3 regions of the Pseudomonas sp. SDO52101_S400 genome follow, and region 3 is predicted to be linked to each of the others. Evidence: predicted binding sites of a transcription regulator. Region 3 holds the regulator's gene; each other region holds the start of a gene.
What was found. The regulator sigma-54, encoded in region 3, starts transcription at its own class of promoters, with help from an activator protein. The targets are predictions, from matches to a motif close to ANTGGCATNNANNTTGCTNT.
Positions count from the first base shown of each region.

Region 1 (4,930 bases), on a different contig from region 3:
TGCCGGTGCTGGGCCTGATCATCTGGGCGATTGCCGGGCCACGGGGCAATGTGCGGATCTGACTGTTCGCACCATGGATTGCGCGGGGCCGATGAACTGAGGTTCGACCTGTCATCTTCGGCAACGTAGAATGCGCGCCTTTCCCGGGCAATCGAACCTGACGATTGGCGCCCGCGCATTCATCGGAGCACTTCACCATGACCGTCACCAAGACCAGCGAATATCTGGAAACCCTCTACGAAGGCTACGGCCAGCGTTTTCGCATGGAAAAACTGCTGCACGAAGTGCGCACCGAACACCAACACCTGGTGATTTTCCAGAACCCGCGCATGGGCCGGGTGATGGCGCTGGACGGCGTGATCCAGACCACTGAAGCCGATGAATTCATCTACCACGAAATGCTCACCCACGTGCCGATCCTCGCCCACGGTACCGCCAAGCGCGTGCTGATCATCGGCGGCGGCGACGGCGGCATGCTGCGCGAAGTGACCAAACACGCCAGCGTCGAGCACATCACCATGGTCGAAATCGACGGCACCGTGGTCGACATGTGCAAGGAATTCCTGCCGAACCATTCCAAGGGCGCCTACGATGATCCACGCCTGAACCTGGTCATCGACGACGGCATGCGTTTCGTCGCCACTACCACCGAAAAGTTCGACGTAATCATTTCCGACTCCACCGACCCGATCGGTCCGGGCGAAGTGCTGTTCTCGGAAAACTTCTACCAGGCGTGCCACCGCTGCCTGAACGAGGGCGGCATCCTCGTGACCCAGAACGGCACGCCGTTCATGCAGATCGACGAAGTGAAGACCACCGCCGGTCGCCTGCGCAGTCTGTTCCCGGACTGGCACTTCTATCAGGCGGCCGTGCCGACCTACATCGGCGGTTCGATGACCTTCGCTTGGGGCTCGACCAATCCGGCCTACCGCAAGCTGAGCCGCGAAGTTCTGCAACAGCGCTTCATCGGCAGCGGCATCGTCACCCGTTACTACAACCCGGAAATCCACATCGGCGCCTTCGCCTTGCCGCAATACGTGCTGCAAGCGGTGAACAAGCCAAGCAACGACTAAAAACACTGTAAAACCCCTGTAGGAGCGGGCTTGCTCGCGAAGGCGTCTTATCATTCAACGCAGAGTTGACTGGTCGTCCGCTTTCGCGAGCAAGCCCGCTCTCACATGGGATAACTTTTTTTTCATGTTCGGCGGATGTAAACCTTTTGAACGATCATTCCTGACAAAAGTCGAGATAGATGTAAGCCCATTTGCGGGTTTGTTCGAGGAGGCTCCAATGCAAAAGTGGAAAGTCACTTTCGTGGATGATCACGGTGAAATTGTCGATGAAGTCTTCGAGCGTGCGGAATGCCCCAGCGATGATGAGGCTGCCCGTTTGATTAAGGAACGACTCCTCCCTGTCGCGGCCGCACTGGATCTGAACGATCTGGAAGGGCGAACCTCCGATGCAGGCGCCAAAAGCCTGAAAACCCAGAACAGCATAGAAATCCGCAGCATCACTCCCATCTGAAAATCTTCTTGTCCGTAACGCACCAGGCCTTGGCAGCGGCTCTATCTTGGGGCTACTCTGCAAGCGAGATCAGCGAAAGGATCGCTAAGGTCTGGTCTTGTCAGCTACATGCTTGTTTCCCGCGTGCAACCACGTTGCCGAAGTACTTAGGCCAAAGGCCCGGGGCGGGAATACGGAAAGTCTATCCATCTATGCGAGGGGGACGATTCATGAGCACAGCCTATCAAGAAGACATCAGCAGCAATGTTCTGCGCCGCATGAAAGAAGGCGGTTTCGATTTTTCCCGATTCCATCCCATCGAGTTCTACGCCATTTTCCCGGACGAGGAGCGGGCGCGCAGGGCGGCAGGCAAGTTTCGCGGTGAATCCATCAATGCCCAGGTCAGTGCGCGCGACGACGGCGCGTGGTCCCTGGAATTGAGCAAGGTGATGTACGCAACCTACGACGACATTGGCGATTTCGAACAGGGCTTTTCGGCGGTGGTCGAGCCCCTGGGCGGCATCATCGAAGGCTGGGGCGTGAAGCAGGAGGTGCGCAACCGCAATCGTTTGAACTGATAACCCTCGCAACACGTCGAGCAACGGCTGACCTTCGGGTCGGCCGTTGTCGTTTGTACGCCTTGAAAACCGCCCGGCAAAACCCTGAAACAAGAATCCGGCGCAAAAAAAAGCCACCAGGAGAGGTGGCTGAAAGGGAAGACCGGAAGGAGAGGAAACCGGTCAGGGTTACGGCCGGTAGGGCTGCCAGGGCAAGCCGGATCAGTTGGGCTGCGCACTTCGTCAGAGACGTTTTGCAGCGGATGTGCGGATTATCCGCAGGCGGCGCCGGGCAGTGAAATCAACTCTGACTATGCTGGTGATAGGCGACTGCACTGCGTCGCAATGAGGCGGGGGCGATCAGGTTGGGGCATTTACCGCACAGGAATGGTGCGGTGCTTGTGACGTGAATATCCAACCGATTGAAATCAAAGCGTTTATGCCGATGGCACGGGCCTTGCGAAGGTCTGTATGTCCGGGGTGACAAGGAGTACGGCATGATCCGCACCTATTTTGATGAAATGTACGATGCCGGCGGCCAGGTTCGCCCGCATTACCGGGAGTTTGCCCGCTGGCTGGCCGAGACGCCTGACGAACTGCTGGCCCAGCGGCGACGCGAGGCCGATCTGCTGTTCCATCGTGCCGGGATCACGTTCACGCTCTACGGGGACGAGCAAGGGACAGAACGCCTGATTCCCTTCGACACCATTCCGCGCAGCATTCCCGCCAGCGAGTGGCGGATTGTCGAGCGCGGCTGCATTCAGCGGGTCAAGGCGTTGAACATGTTCCTCGCCGACCTTTACCACGAGCAGCGCATCATCAAGGCCGGGATCATTCCCGCCGAGCAGGTGCTGGCCAACGAGCAATACCAGTTGGCGATGCAGGGGCTGGATCTGCACCGCGATATTTATTCGCACATCTCCGGCGTCGATCTGGTGCGCGACGGCGACGGCACGTATTACGTGCTCGAGGACAACCTGCGAACGCCCAGCGGCGTGAGCTACATGCTCGAAGACCGCAAGATGATGATGCGCCTGTTCCCCGAGCTGTTCGCGGCCCAGCGCATCGCCCCGATCGACCATTATCCGAACCTGTTGCTCGACACCCTGAAAAGCTCAAGCCCCATTGATGACCCGAGTGTCGTGGTGCTGACGCCGGGCCGGTTCAACAGCGCGTTTTTCGAACACGCATTTTTGGCCAGGGAAATGGGCGTGGAACTGGTCGAAGGCGCCGATCTGTTCGTGCGCGACGACAAGGTCTTCATGCGCACCACCGACGGCCCCAAAGCGGTGGACGTGATCTACCGCCGGCTCGACGACGCGTTCCTCGACCCATTGGCTTTCCGTCCGGATTCAATGCTGGGCGTGCCGGGCCTGCTGTCGTCCTATCGCTCCGGCAACGTGGTGCTGGCCAATGCCATCGGCACCGGAGTGGCGGACGACAAGTCGGTGTATCCGTTCGTCACCGAGATGATCCGTTTCTACCTCGATGAAGAGCCGATCCTGAAGAACGTGCCGACGTGGCAATGCCGCAATCCGTCTGAACTTTCCCATGTACTGGCCAATCTTCCGGATCTGGTGGTCAAGGAAACCCAGGGATCCGGCGGTTACGGAATGCTGGTGGGGCCGGCGGCGACGACTGCGGAAATCGATGCATTCCGCGAGCGGATCAAGGCCAAGCCCCACGCGTACATCGCGCAACCGACGCTGTCGCTGTCGACCTGTCCGACCTTTGTCGAAAACGGCATTGCGCCGCGCCATATCGACCTGCGCCCGTTCGTATTGTCCGGCCGCGAAACCCGGGTTGTGCCCGGCGGTTTGACCCGTGTCGCCCTGCGTGAAGGCTCTCTGGTGGTGAATTCATCCCAGGGCGGCGGAACGAAGGACACCTGGGTGGTCGAGGATTGAAGGAAGCCTGTCATGTTAAGTAGAACTGCCTCGGATCTGTACTGGATGTCGCGTTACCTGGAGCGGGCGGAAAACCTCGCACGCATGCTCGATGTCAGTTATTCGCTGTCGCTGATGCCGCAGGACGGCCGTGGCGACGGTCTGCACGAACTGGCGATGCCGCTGTTGATCACTGGCACGCTGGACGATTACCTGGAGCGTCACGGTGAACTGCATGCAGAGCGCTTGCTGCATTTCTTCGCCCTCGACGCGGCCAACCCGGCGAGTATCTACAGCTGCCTCGGCGCGGCGCGGGCCAGTGCCCACGCGGTGCGCGGTCGGATCACCGCCGACATGTGGGAGAACATCAACGCCACCTGGCTGGAGATCCGCGGGATCGCCAATCAAGGCCTCAGCCGCTACGGCATGAGCCGTTTCTGCGAGTGGATCAAGGAACGTTCGCACCTGTTCCGGGGCGCGTCCTACGGCACCATCATGCGCAATGACGCGTTCCGTTTCATTCGCCTGGGTACGTTTATCGAACGCGCTGACAACACGTTGCGCCTGCTCGATGCCCGCTACGAAATGGCCGGCGATCAGGCCGAAGCGGTCAGCGACGGCACCGCGCATGCCTATTACCAGTGGAGCGCCTTGTTGCGGGCTTTGTCCTCGTTCGAGGCCTACACCGAAATTTACCGCGATGCACCCGGCGCCCGGCATGTCGCCGAGCTGCTGCTGTTGCGCGCCGACGTGCCGCGCTCGCTGCGAGCCTGCACCGAAGAAATCGACCAGATCCTCGCGCAATTGCCGGGTGCCAACGGTCGTCCCGCGCAACGGCTGGCGGCGGAAATGGATGCACGCCTGCGCTACACCGGCATCCACGAAATTCTTGAAGAAGGGCTGCACGCCTGGCTCACCGAATTCATCCCGCTGGTGCGTCAGCTGGGCAACGCCATTCACAGTTCCTACCTGGAGGCCGCATGA
Region 1 is NZ_JBSVWF010000053.1:23,349-28,278, forward strand. It holds gene ACW9HX_RS22875 (PLDc N-terminal domain-containing protein) at 1-62, shown strand, start outside; gene speE (polyamine aminopropyltransferase) at 198-1,073, shown strand; gene ACW9HX_RS22885 (hypothetical protein) at 1,291-1,524, shown strand; gene ACW9HX_RS22890 (ribonuclease E inhibitor RraB) at 1,734-2,081, shown strand; gene ACW9HX_RS22895 (circularly permuted type 2 ATP-grasp protein) at 2,558-3,967, shown strand; gene ACW9HX_RS22900 (alpha-E domain-containing protein) at 3,980-4,930, shown strand; gene ACW9HX_RS22905 (transglutaminase family protein) at 4,927-4,930, shown strand, end outside.
Region 1: ACW9HX_RS22895 (circularly permuted type 2 ATP-grasp protein) is a predicted target of sigma-54. The motif match lies at 2,505-2,524, and genes of this name have one in related genera.

Region 2 (4,930 bases), on a different contig from region 3:
GATAAACGCGTTCTTCCTTGGTCGCTTGCAGGCCGAGCTTGCCATAGGTGTGGGTGAATTCGGCGAACCACGGGTTGGTCAGCAGCGGGCAGTGACCAAAGATCTCGTGGAAAATGTCCGGCTCTTGCAGGTAGTCCAGTTCTTCACGGGTGCGAATGAACGTGGCCACCGGAAACTGCTTGCTGGCGAGCAATTCGAAAAAGGTCTGGAACGGAATCAGCGCCGGGACGCGGGCGACCTGCCAACCGGTGGTCTCGCCGAGCACCTTGTTGATCTCGCCCAGTTGCGGGATGCGGTCGTGGGGCAGACCGAGTTTTTCGATACCGTCCAGGTATTCCTGGCACGCCCGACCCTCGATCACTTTCAACTGGCGGGTGATCAGCGTGTTCCACACCGCGTGTTCTTCGGCGGGGTAGTCGATAAAACCTTGCGCATCGGGCTCGCGGGCCACGTATTGCGTCTGCTTCATACTGCTCTCCTGCGAGGGGAATTCGTTCTTGTTATGTCCTGCCATGGACTGAGAAATACCTCAGGGCGTGCCGTGATGCAGCAGGTTGATGCTGGCTCGAGTAGGAAAAGTCTCTTTAATTTGTAAATTTATCGTTACGCTTTGTGCGATAAGTCGTGATTACGGTGATTGGCAGGTTTGAAATGGCCGGTGTCTGTCACATAATCTTGACGACTATCTTGCGGGCGGCAGAGAAAAATCCGCCTCTTTACCTGTATCGGGCCTTTATATGCGTATCAAAGTCCACTGCCAGAACCGCATCGGCATCCTGCGCGACATCCTCAATCTGCTGGTGGAGTACGGGATCAACGTCGCTCGCGGCGAGGTCGGTGGTGAACACGGCAACGCGATCTATTTGCATTGCCCGAACCTGATCAATCTGCAGTTCCAGGCATTGCGGCCGAAGTTCGAAGCCATCGCCGGGGTGTTCGGCGTGAAGCGGGTAGGGCTGATGCCCAGTGAACGCCGACACATGGAGCTGAATGCATTGCTCGGGGCGCTGGAGTTTCCGGTGCTGTCGATCGACATGGGCGGCTCCATCGTTGCCGCCAACCGTGCGGCGGCGCAGTTGCTTGGCGTGCGGGTCGACGAAGTGCCGGGGATTCCACTGTCGCGTTACGCCGAGGATTTCGATTTGCCGGAGCTGGTGCGCGCCAACAAGTCGCGAATCAACGGCATGCGGGTCAAGGTCAAGGGCGACATCTTTCTGGCCGACATCGCCCCGTTGCAATCGGAGCACGATGACAGCGAAGCCATGGCCGGTGCGGTACTGACGCTGCACCGGGCGGATCGGGTCGGCGAACGCATCTATAACGTGCGCAAGCAAGAGTTGCGCGGCTTCGACAGCATCTTCCAAAGCTCGAAAGTGATGGCTGCAGTGGTGCGCGAAGCCCGGCGCATGGCGCCGCTGGATGCGCCCTTATTGATTGAAGGCGAAACCGGCACTGGCAAGGAATTGCTGGCGCGGGCCTGTCACCTGGCGAGCCCGCGCGGTCAGTCGCCGTTGATGGCGCTCAACTGCGCAGGGCTGCCTGAGTCGATGGCCGAGACCGAGTTGTTCGGCTACGGCCCCGGTGCCTTCGAAGGGGCGCGGGCTGAAGGCAAGCTCGGGCTGCTGGAGCTGACGGCGGGCGGCACGTTGTTCCTCGATGGTGTCGGCGAAATGAGCCCACGCTTGCAGGTGAAATTGCTGCGCTTCCTGCAGGACGGTTGCTTCCGTCGTGTGGGCAGTGATGAAGAGGTTTACCTGGATGTGCGCGTGATCTGCGCCACCCAGGTCGACCTGTCCGAGTTGTGCGCCCGTGGCGAGTTTCGCCAGGATTTGTATCACCGCCTCAACGTGCTTTCGCTGCACATCCCGCCCCTGCGTGAATGCCTCGACGGTTTGACGCCACTGGTGGAGCACTTCCTTGATCAGGCCAGTCGGCAGATCGGTTGCCCGTTGCCGAAACTGGCACCGGCGGCGATGGACCGACTCAGTCATTACCATTGGCCGGGCAACGTCAGGCAGTTGGAGAACGTACTGTTCCAGGCGGTTTCGCTGTGTGATGGCGGGACGGTCAAGGCTGAGCATATTCGTCTGCCGGACTATGGCGTGCGTCAGCCGCTTGGCGACTTCTCGCTGGAAGGAGGGCTCGACGAGATTGTCGGGCGCTTCGAGAAAGCGGTGCTGGAGCGCTTGTATTCCGAGCATCCGAGCAGTCGGCAACTGGGCAAGCGGCTCGGCGTTTCCCATACGACCATCGCCAACAAGCTGCGTGAGTACGAAGTCGGCAAAGACGCGTCCGAGTGATCACCACCAGCTTGATCGTTCCCATGCTCTGCGTGGGAACGATCAGTGATCGCTGATAGAGGTCGGGCGTTTGCCGCCAAGCGGCATGACACCGCCGGTTTTTCGACTTCGATACATTTCAAATTTCCCCTCACTATCCTCCAAGTCCTTTGTTTATCGGCTCGTTGGCCGCCAGAAAAAAGTTGGTCTGCAAATTGCTTGTGGCTCAGCAGTACAGCGGTGGGCGGCAAACGTCCGGCATGCAGAGGAAAGAGTGTGGACAAGTACCTTTATGTGGCAATGACCGGCGCCAGCCAGAACGCACTGGCGCAAAAGGCTCATGCCAACAACCTGGCGAACATCTCCACCAATGGTTTTCAGCGCGACCTGGAGCAGGCGCGTTCGATGCCGGTGTTTGGTGACAGCTTTCCGGCGCGTGCGTTTGCCATGAGCGAGCGGCCCGCCACCGACTTCACCGCCGGTTCCCTGGTGGAAACCGGTCGTGACCTCGATGTCGCCGTGACCGGCAACGGTTTCATTGCCGTGCAAAACCCTAACGGCGGTGAAAGCTACGTGCGCACCGGCAGCCTGAACATCGACGCCCTGGGCGTTTTGCGCGCCGGCAACGGCATGCCGGTCATGGGCAATGGCGGGCCGATTGCCGTGCCGCCAGAGCAGCAAGTGGAAGTCGGTGAAGACGGCACCATCAGCATCCGTGCGATGGGCGAGGGCCCGCGCGTCATGGCTGAAGTCGACCGGATCAAGCTGGTCAACCCGGACATCAAGAACATGAACAAGGGCCTGGACGGTTCGATCTACACCAAGGACGGCCAGCCTGCGCCGGCCGATGCCAACGTCAAACTGGTGTCGGGTTTCCTGGAGTCGAGCAACGTCAATGCCGTGGAAGAGATGACGTCGGTGCTGGCCCTGGCCAAGCAGTTCGAGTTGCACGTCAAGATGATGAACACCGCCAAAGACGACGACCAGGCCATGGCTCGGGTCTTGCAGATCAGCTAATTATCAGAACGTCGCGCCGTAAAACAGGCGCACGAGGAGAATCGAATGCTTCCGGCTCTATGGGTTGCCAAAACCGGTCTGTCCGCCCAGGACACCAACCTGACCACCATTTCCAACAACCTGGCGAACGTGTCGACCACGGGTTTCAAACGTGACCGCGCCGAGTTCCAGGACCTGCTGTACCAGATCAAGCGTCAGCCAGGCGCCCAGTCGACCCAGGACAGCGAACTGCCGTCGGGTCTGCAAGTGGGTACCGGTGTGCGCATCGTCGGCACCCAGAAGAACTTCACCGCCGGTAGCCTGCAAACCACCGAGCAGCCGCTGGATATGGCCATCGACGGCCGTGGTTTCTTCCAGATCCTGCAGCCGGACGGCACCACGTCCTACACCCGTGACGGTACTTTCCACCTCGACTCCAATGGCCAGATCGTCAACGCCAGTGGTTTCGCCCTGGAACCGGCGATTGTCATTCCGAACAATGCCCAGACCTTCACCGTCGGCCGTGACGGCACTGTGTCGATCACCGTCGCCGGCAACGCCGCGTCCCAAGTGATCGGCAACCTGCAAACCGCCGACTTCATCAACCCGGCCGGTCTGCAGGCCGTGGGCAACAACCTGTTCCTGGAAACCGCCGCTTCCGGTGCGCCGCAAGTCGGTACACCGGGCCTGAACGGTTTCGGCACCACCCTGCAGAACACCCTGGAAACCTCCAACGTCAGCACCGTGGAAGAGATGGTCAACATGATCACCACTCAGCGTGCTTACGAGATGAACTCCAAGGTGATCTCCACCGCCGACCAGATGCTCTCGTTCGTAACGCAGAATCTGTAATCAAGTCTATGAGGCGGCCATGAGGCCGCCTGCAACACCGTGAGGTAAGGGTCATGAAACGCTTCGTATCTGTTCTGGCATTGGGTGGGGTGGTCTCGCTCGCGGGCTGCGTCGCTCCGACGCCCAAGCCCAATGACCCTTACTACGCTCCGGTGTTGCCGCGTACGCCGTTGCCGGCGGCCGCCAACAACGGCTCGATCTATCAGGCCGGTTTCGAACAGAACCTGTACAGCGACCGCAAAGCGTTCCGGGTCGGTGACATCATCACCATCACCCTGAACGAGAAGACTCAGGCCAGCAAGAACGCCAACTCGCAGGTGGCCAAGAACAGCAAGACCGGCATCGGCCTGACTTCGTTGTTCGGCGGCAGCGGCACTACCAACAACCCGTTGGGTGGCAATGATCTGAGCCTGGACGTCGGCTACAGCGGCGACCGTGCGACCAAGGGCGACAGCAAGGCAGCGCAGGGCAACACCCTGACCGGTTCGATCACCGTGACCGTGGCCGATGTGCTGCCCAACGGCATCATCGCCGTGCGTGGCGAGAAGTGGATGACCCTCAACACCGGTGACGAGCTGGTGCGGATCGCAGGTCTGGTGCGTGCCGATGACATTGCAACCGACAACACCGTGTCGTCGACCCGTGTCGCCGATGCGCGCATCACCTACTCGGGCACCGGTTCGTTTGCCGATGCGAGTCAGCCAGGCTGGTTCGACCGTTTCTTCCTCAGCCCGCTGTTCCCTTTCTAGGTGGCTAAGTTGAATTTCAGAAGCCTCATGGTGGCCGCGTTTTTGTTGTCGGCG
Region 2 is NZ_JBSVWF010000061.1:18,874-23,803, forward strand. It holds gene phhA (phenylalanine 4-monooxygenase) at 1-514, opposite strand, end outside; gene ACW9HX_RS24445 (sigma-54-dependent transcriptional regulator) at 738-2,300, shown strand; gene ACW9HX_RS24450 (flagellar basal body rod protein FlgF) at 2,556-3,296, shown strand; gene flgG (flagellar basal-body rod protein FlgG) at 3,342-4,127, shown strand; gene flgH (flagellar basal body L-ring protein FlgH) at 4,181-4,876, shown strand; gene ACW9HX_RS24465 (flagellar basal body P-ring protein FlgI) at 4,904-4,930, shown strand, end outside.
Region 2: ACW9HX_RS24450 (flagellar basal body rod protein FlgF) is a predicted target of sigma-54. The motif match lies at 2,482-2,501, and genes of this name have one in related genera.

Region 3 (4,930 bases):
TGGCCGTCGGTGTCTCCGCTGGCGGCGGCATGCCGGACGCTGACAGCCTGGCGATGGGTATTGCCTTGCAGGATGTGCCGGAAGGACTGGTGATTGCGCTGGTACTGGCCGGGGCGGGGATGTCGCGGATCAAGGCATTTCTGATCGGGGCGGCATCGGGACTGGTCGAGCCGGTGTTTGCCCTGCTGTGTGCGTGGCTGGTCAGCCTGGCGGAGTTGTTGTTGCCCTTGGGATTGGCACTGGCGGCCGGGGCAATGTTGCTGGTGGTGACCCACGAAGTGATCCCGGAGTCACGACGCAATGGTCACGACAAACTGGCGAGCCTGGGGTTGTTGATCGGGTTCTGCCTGATGATGGTGATGGATACGGCGTTGGGATGAGGTGGGGGAGGATGGCTCCCCCGCCAATAAAGGCTTTCAACCGCCTTCATCGAAATAGTTGTTGATCAGTGCCACCAGGGCATCCAGGGCTTCCTGTTCCTGATGCCCTTCGGTACTCAGAAAGATTTTGGTGCCCTTGCCGGCGGCAAGCATCATCATCGCCATGATGCTTTTGCCATCAACCGTGGTTTCCGGGGTGCGACCCACTCTGATCGTGCAGTCGGGATACTGGCCCGCCACGCCAACGAATTTTGCCGATGCCCGGGCATGAAGGCCCAGCTTGTTGATGATTTCGATTTCCAGAGCAGGCATCGCGGTGTGAATCCTTTAGCTGAGGTCGCGGTGGCGAACCTGGACATTCTTCAGGGTTTTCTGCAGGGCCTGACCCAGGCGTTCGGTCAGGTAGACGGAACGGTGATGTCCGCCGGTGCAGCCAATGGCAATGGTGACGTAGGCGCGATTGCTTGCAGCGAAGCGCGGCAGCCATTTGAACAGATACGCATAGATGTCCTGGAACATCTCTTCGACTTCCGGTTGTGCCGCCAGATACTCGGCTACCGGCTCATCGAGCCCCGATTGCGCGCGTAGTTCCGGTTTCCAGTACGGATTGGGCAGGCAGCGTACATCGAACACCAGATCCGCATCCACCGGCATGCCGCGTTTGAAACCGAACGACTCCACCAGAAATGCGGTGCCCGGCTCCGGCTGGTTCAGCAGCCGAAGCTTGATGGTGTCGCGCAACTGGTACAGGTTCAGATGGGTGGTGTTGACCTTGAGGTCGGCCAGGTCGGCGATCGGGCCCAGCAAGGCCGTTTCATCGTTGATGGCTTCGGCCAGCGAACGATTGGCGCTGCTCAGAGGGTGGCGGCGACGGGTTTCCGAAAAACGCTTGAGCAAGGTTTCTTCATCGGCATCCAGATACAGGACATCGCACTGGATGTGCCGGCTGCGGACCTCTTCAAGCAACTCCGGAAAGCGCGAGAGATGACTGGGCAGATTGCGCGCATCGATCGATACCGCGACCAGTGGCTGAGACAGTTCCGTATGAACCAGTGCGCGTTCCGCCAGTTCCGGCAGCAGACCGGCCGGCAGATTGTCGATGCAGTAGTAGCCGTTGTCCTCGAGGACATCCAGGGCAGTACTTTTGCCCGAGCCGGAGCGGCCACTGACGATGATCAAGCGCATGTTTAGTGCCCGTTTTGCTCGTCCAGGACAACCTGATACAAGGCTTCGTTGGTGGTGGCGCGACGCAGCTTTTCGCGTACGTCCTTGCGATCGAGCATGCTGGCGATCTGGCGCAGCAGTTCCAGGTGTGCATCGGTGGCAGCTTCCGGGACCAGCAACACGAACAGCAGGTCGACCGGTGCGCCATCGATGGCGTCGAAATCGATTGGGGCTTCCAGATGCATCAAGGCACTGATGGGCGCTTCGCAGCCCTTCAGGCGGCAGTGGGGGATGGCGATGCCGTTGCCAAAACCGGTCGAGCCGAGTTTTTCACGGGCAATCAGCGCCTCGAAGACATCTTGCATCTCCAGATCCGGTACTTCCCGGGCGATCAGGTTGGCAATTTGTTCGAGGGCTTTCTTTTTGCTGCCGCCCGGCACGTTCACGAGGGAACGGCCGGGGGTCAGGATGCTTTCAAGTCGGATCATGGGGGTGGGGGTTATCGACCGGTAGCGCCCTGAAGCAGGCTCTGGGTCTTTTCCTTATGCTTTTTGAGTTGTTTATCAAGCTTGTCGGTCAGCGCGTCGATCGCTGCGTACATATCGGTATGTTCCGCGTTTGCGACGACCTCGTTGCCGGGAATATGCAGCGTGGCTTCGATTTTCTGCTTCAGCTTTTCGACGCACATCGTGACTTGCACGTTGGTGATCTTGTCGAAATGTCCCTCAAGCCTCTTGAGCTTTTGCTCAACGTATTCACGGAGAGGTTGGGTAACTTCCAGTTGGTGTCCACTGATGTTGACTTGCATACAGCTTCTCCTTCGTTGCCAGTGCATAAAGCGGCAGGCCGAAGAGCCTGCCACTGGAACGCTGTAACGTGGCTTACATCAACCGCTTGCGTTCGCTCGAAGGCGCGATCCCGAGGGATTCGCGGTACTTGGCGACGGTGCGGCGAGCCACCTGAATGCCTTGTGCCTCCAGTAAACCAGCGATCTTGCTGTCACTCAACGGCTTTTTCTGATTTTCCGCGGCAACCAGTTTCTTGATGATCGCGCGGATCGCCGTGGACGAGCATTCGCCGCCTTCGGAGGTGCTGACGTGGCTGGAGAAAAAGTATTTCAGTTCATAGATGCCCCGGGGGGTATGCATGAATTTCTGTGTGGTTACCCGGGAAATCGTCGACTCGTGCATGCCCACCGCTTCGGCGATGTCGTGCAGTACCAACGGTTTCATGGCTTCGTCGCCGTACTCCAGAAAGCCGCGCTGATGCTCGACGATCTGGGTGGCCACTTTCATCAGGGTTTCGTTGCGGCTCTGCAGGCTCTTGATGAACCAGCGTGCTTCCTGCAACTGATTGCGCATGAAGGTGTTGTCGGCGCTGGTGTCGGCGCGGCGCACGAAGCCGGCGTACTGGGCGTTGACCCGCAGGCGCGGCACCGATTCCTGGTTCAGCTCGACCAGCCAGCGCTCGTTGTCCTTGCGCACGATCACGTCAGGCACCACGTATTCGGCTTCGGTGGATTCGATCTGCGAGCCGGGGCGCGGGTTGAGGCTCTGTACCAGTTCGATGACCTGGCGCAGTTCATCTTCCTTGAGCTTCATGCGTCGCATCAGCTGGCTGTAGTCGCGGCTGCCGAGCAGGTCGATGTAATCGGTAACCAGACGCTTGGCTTCGGCCAGCCAAGGAGTCTTGGCCGACAGCTGGCGCAATTGCAGCAGCAGGCATTCGCCCAGATTGCGTGCGCCTATGCCGGCGGGTTCGAATTGCTGGATGCGATGCAGGACGGCTTCGATCTCGTCCAGCTCGATGTCGAGTTCCGGATCGAAGGCGTCGAGGATTTCTTCGAGGGTTTCGTCGAGGTAGCCCTGATTGTTGATGCAGTCGATCAGGGTGACGGCGATCAGGCGATCGGTGTCGGACATCGGCGCCAGGTTCAGTTGCCACAGCAGGTGGCTTTGCAGGCTCTCGCCAGCGGAAGTTCGGGTGGTGAAATCCCACTCGTCGTCATCGCTGCTTGGCAGGCTGCTGGCACTGGTCTGGTAGACGTCTTCCCAAGCCGTATCCACGGGCAGTTCGTTGGGGATTCGCTCGTTCCACTCGCCTTCTTCAAGATTGTCGACCGTCGGCGCGGTCTCCTGATAGGACGGTTCCGGAATCTCGGTGTTGGGCTTCTGTTCGGCGTTGTCGGCCATGGGATCGGAGTTGTCGAAGTCGTCGCCGTCTTCCTGGCGTTCGAGCATCGGATTGGATTCCAGAGCCTCCTGGATTTCCTGTTGCAGATCCAGGGTCGACAATTGGAGCAGGCGGATGGCCTGTTGCAGCTGCGGTGTCATCGTCAGCTGCTGGCCCATTCTCAAGACTAGCGATGGTTTCATGGCAGGGGCTTAACACCTTATTCGCCGGCGCTATGCGCCATCCACTACAGGGCGCCGGAGCGCCAAACTTAAGCAAATTATATGCCTGAAACTGTCGTGTTTGCCTAGAGCGCTGTAACAATAAAAGCGTATAAAAATGCGCTTCAACGTTACAGCACCCGGACGGCTGGTCGAATGCTGTCGCGCTTAGAGGCGGAACTCGTGACCCAGATACACTTCCTTCACCAGATCGTTGGCGAGGATGGTCGCGGAATCGCCTTCGGCGATCAGTTGGCCGTCATTGACGATGTAGGCCGTTTCGCAGATATCCAGCGTCTCGCGGACGTTGTGGTCGGTGATCAGTACACCGATGCCCTTGGCCTTGAGGTGGTGGATGATCTGCTTGATGTCGCCCACGGAGATCGGGTCGACACCGGCGAACGGTTCGTCGAGCAGGATGAATTTCGGCGCGGTGGCCAGTGCGCGGGCGATTTCCACCCGGCGACGCTCGCCACCGGACAGGCTCATGCCGAGGTTGTCGCGGATATGGCTGATGTGGAATTCCTGCAGCAGGCTTTCCAGCTCCTTGCGACGTCCGGCCTTGTCGAGCTCCTGGCGGGTCTCGAGGATGGCCATGATGTTGTCGGCCACCGACAGCTTGCGGAAGATCGAGGCTTCCTGCGGCAGATAGCCGATACCGGCCTTGGCGCGGCCGTGCATCGGTTGGTGGCTGACATCCAGGTCGTCGATCAGCACGCGACCCTGATCGGCCTGCACCAGGCCGACGATCATGTAGAAGCAGGTGGTCTTGCCGGCGCCGTTGGGACCGAGCAGGCCTACGATCTGACCGCTGTCGATCGACAGGCTGACATCGCGCACGACCTGGCGGCTTTTATAGGCCTTGGCCAGGTGCTGAGCTTTCAGAGTTGCCATTACTGGGTTTTCTCGTCGGTTTTCTTCTTCGGCTGGATCACCATGTCGATGCGCGGACGCGCTTCGGTGACCTTGTTGCCGGTTGCGCGACCGGCGCTG
Region 3 is NZ_JBSVWF010000005.1:154,351-159,280, forward strand. It holds gene ACW9HX_RS03930 (ZIP family metal transporter) at 1-380, shown strand, start outside; gene ACW9HX_RS03935 (HPr family phosphocarrier protein) at 417-692, opposite strand; gene rapZ (RNase adapter RapZ) at 708-1,565, opposite strand; gene ptsN (PTS IIA-like nitrogen regulatory protein PtsN) at 1,568-2,032, opposite strand; gene hpf (ribosome hibernation-promoting factor, HPF/YfiA family) at 2,044-2,352, opposite strand; gene ACW9HX_RS03955 (RNA polymerase factor sigma-54) at 2,426-3,919, opposite strand; gene lptB (LPS export ABC transporter ATP-binding protein) at 4,106-4,831, opposite strand; gene lptA (lipopolysaccharide transport periplasmic protein LptA) at 4,831-4,930, opposite strand, start outside.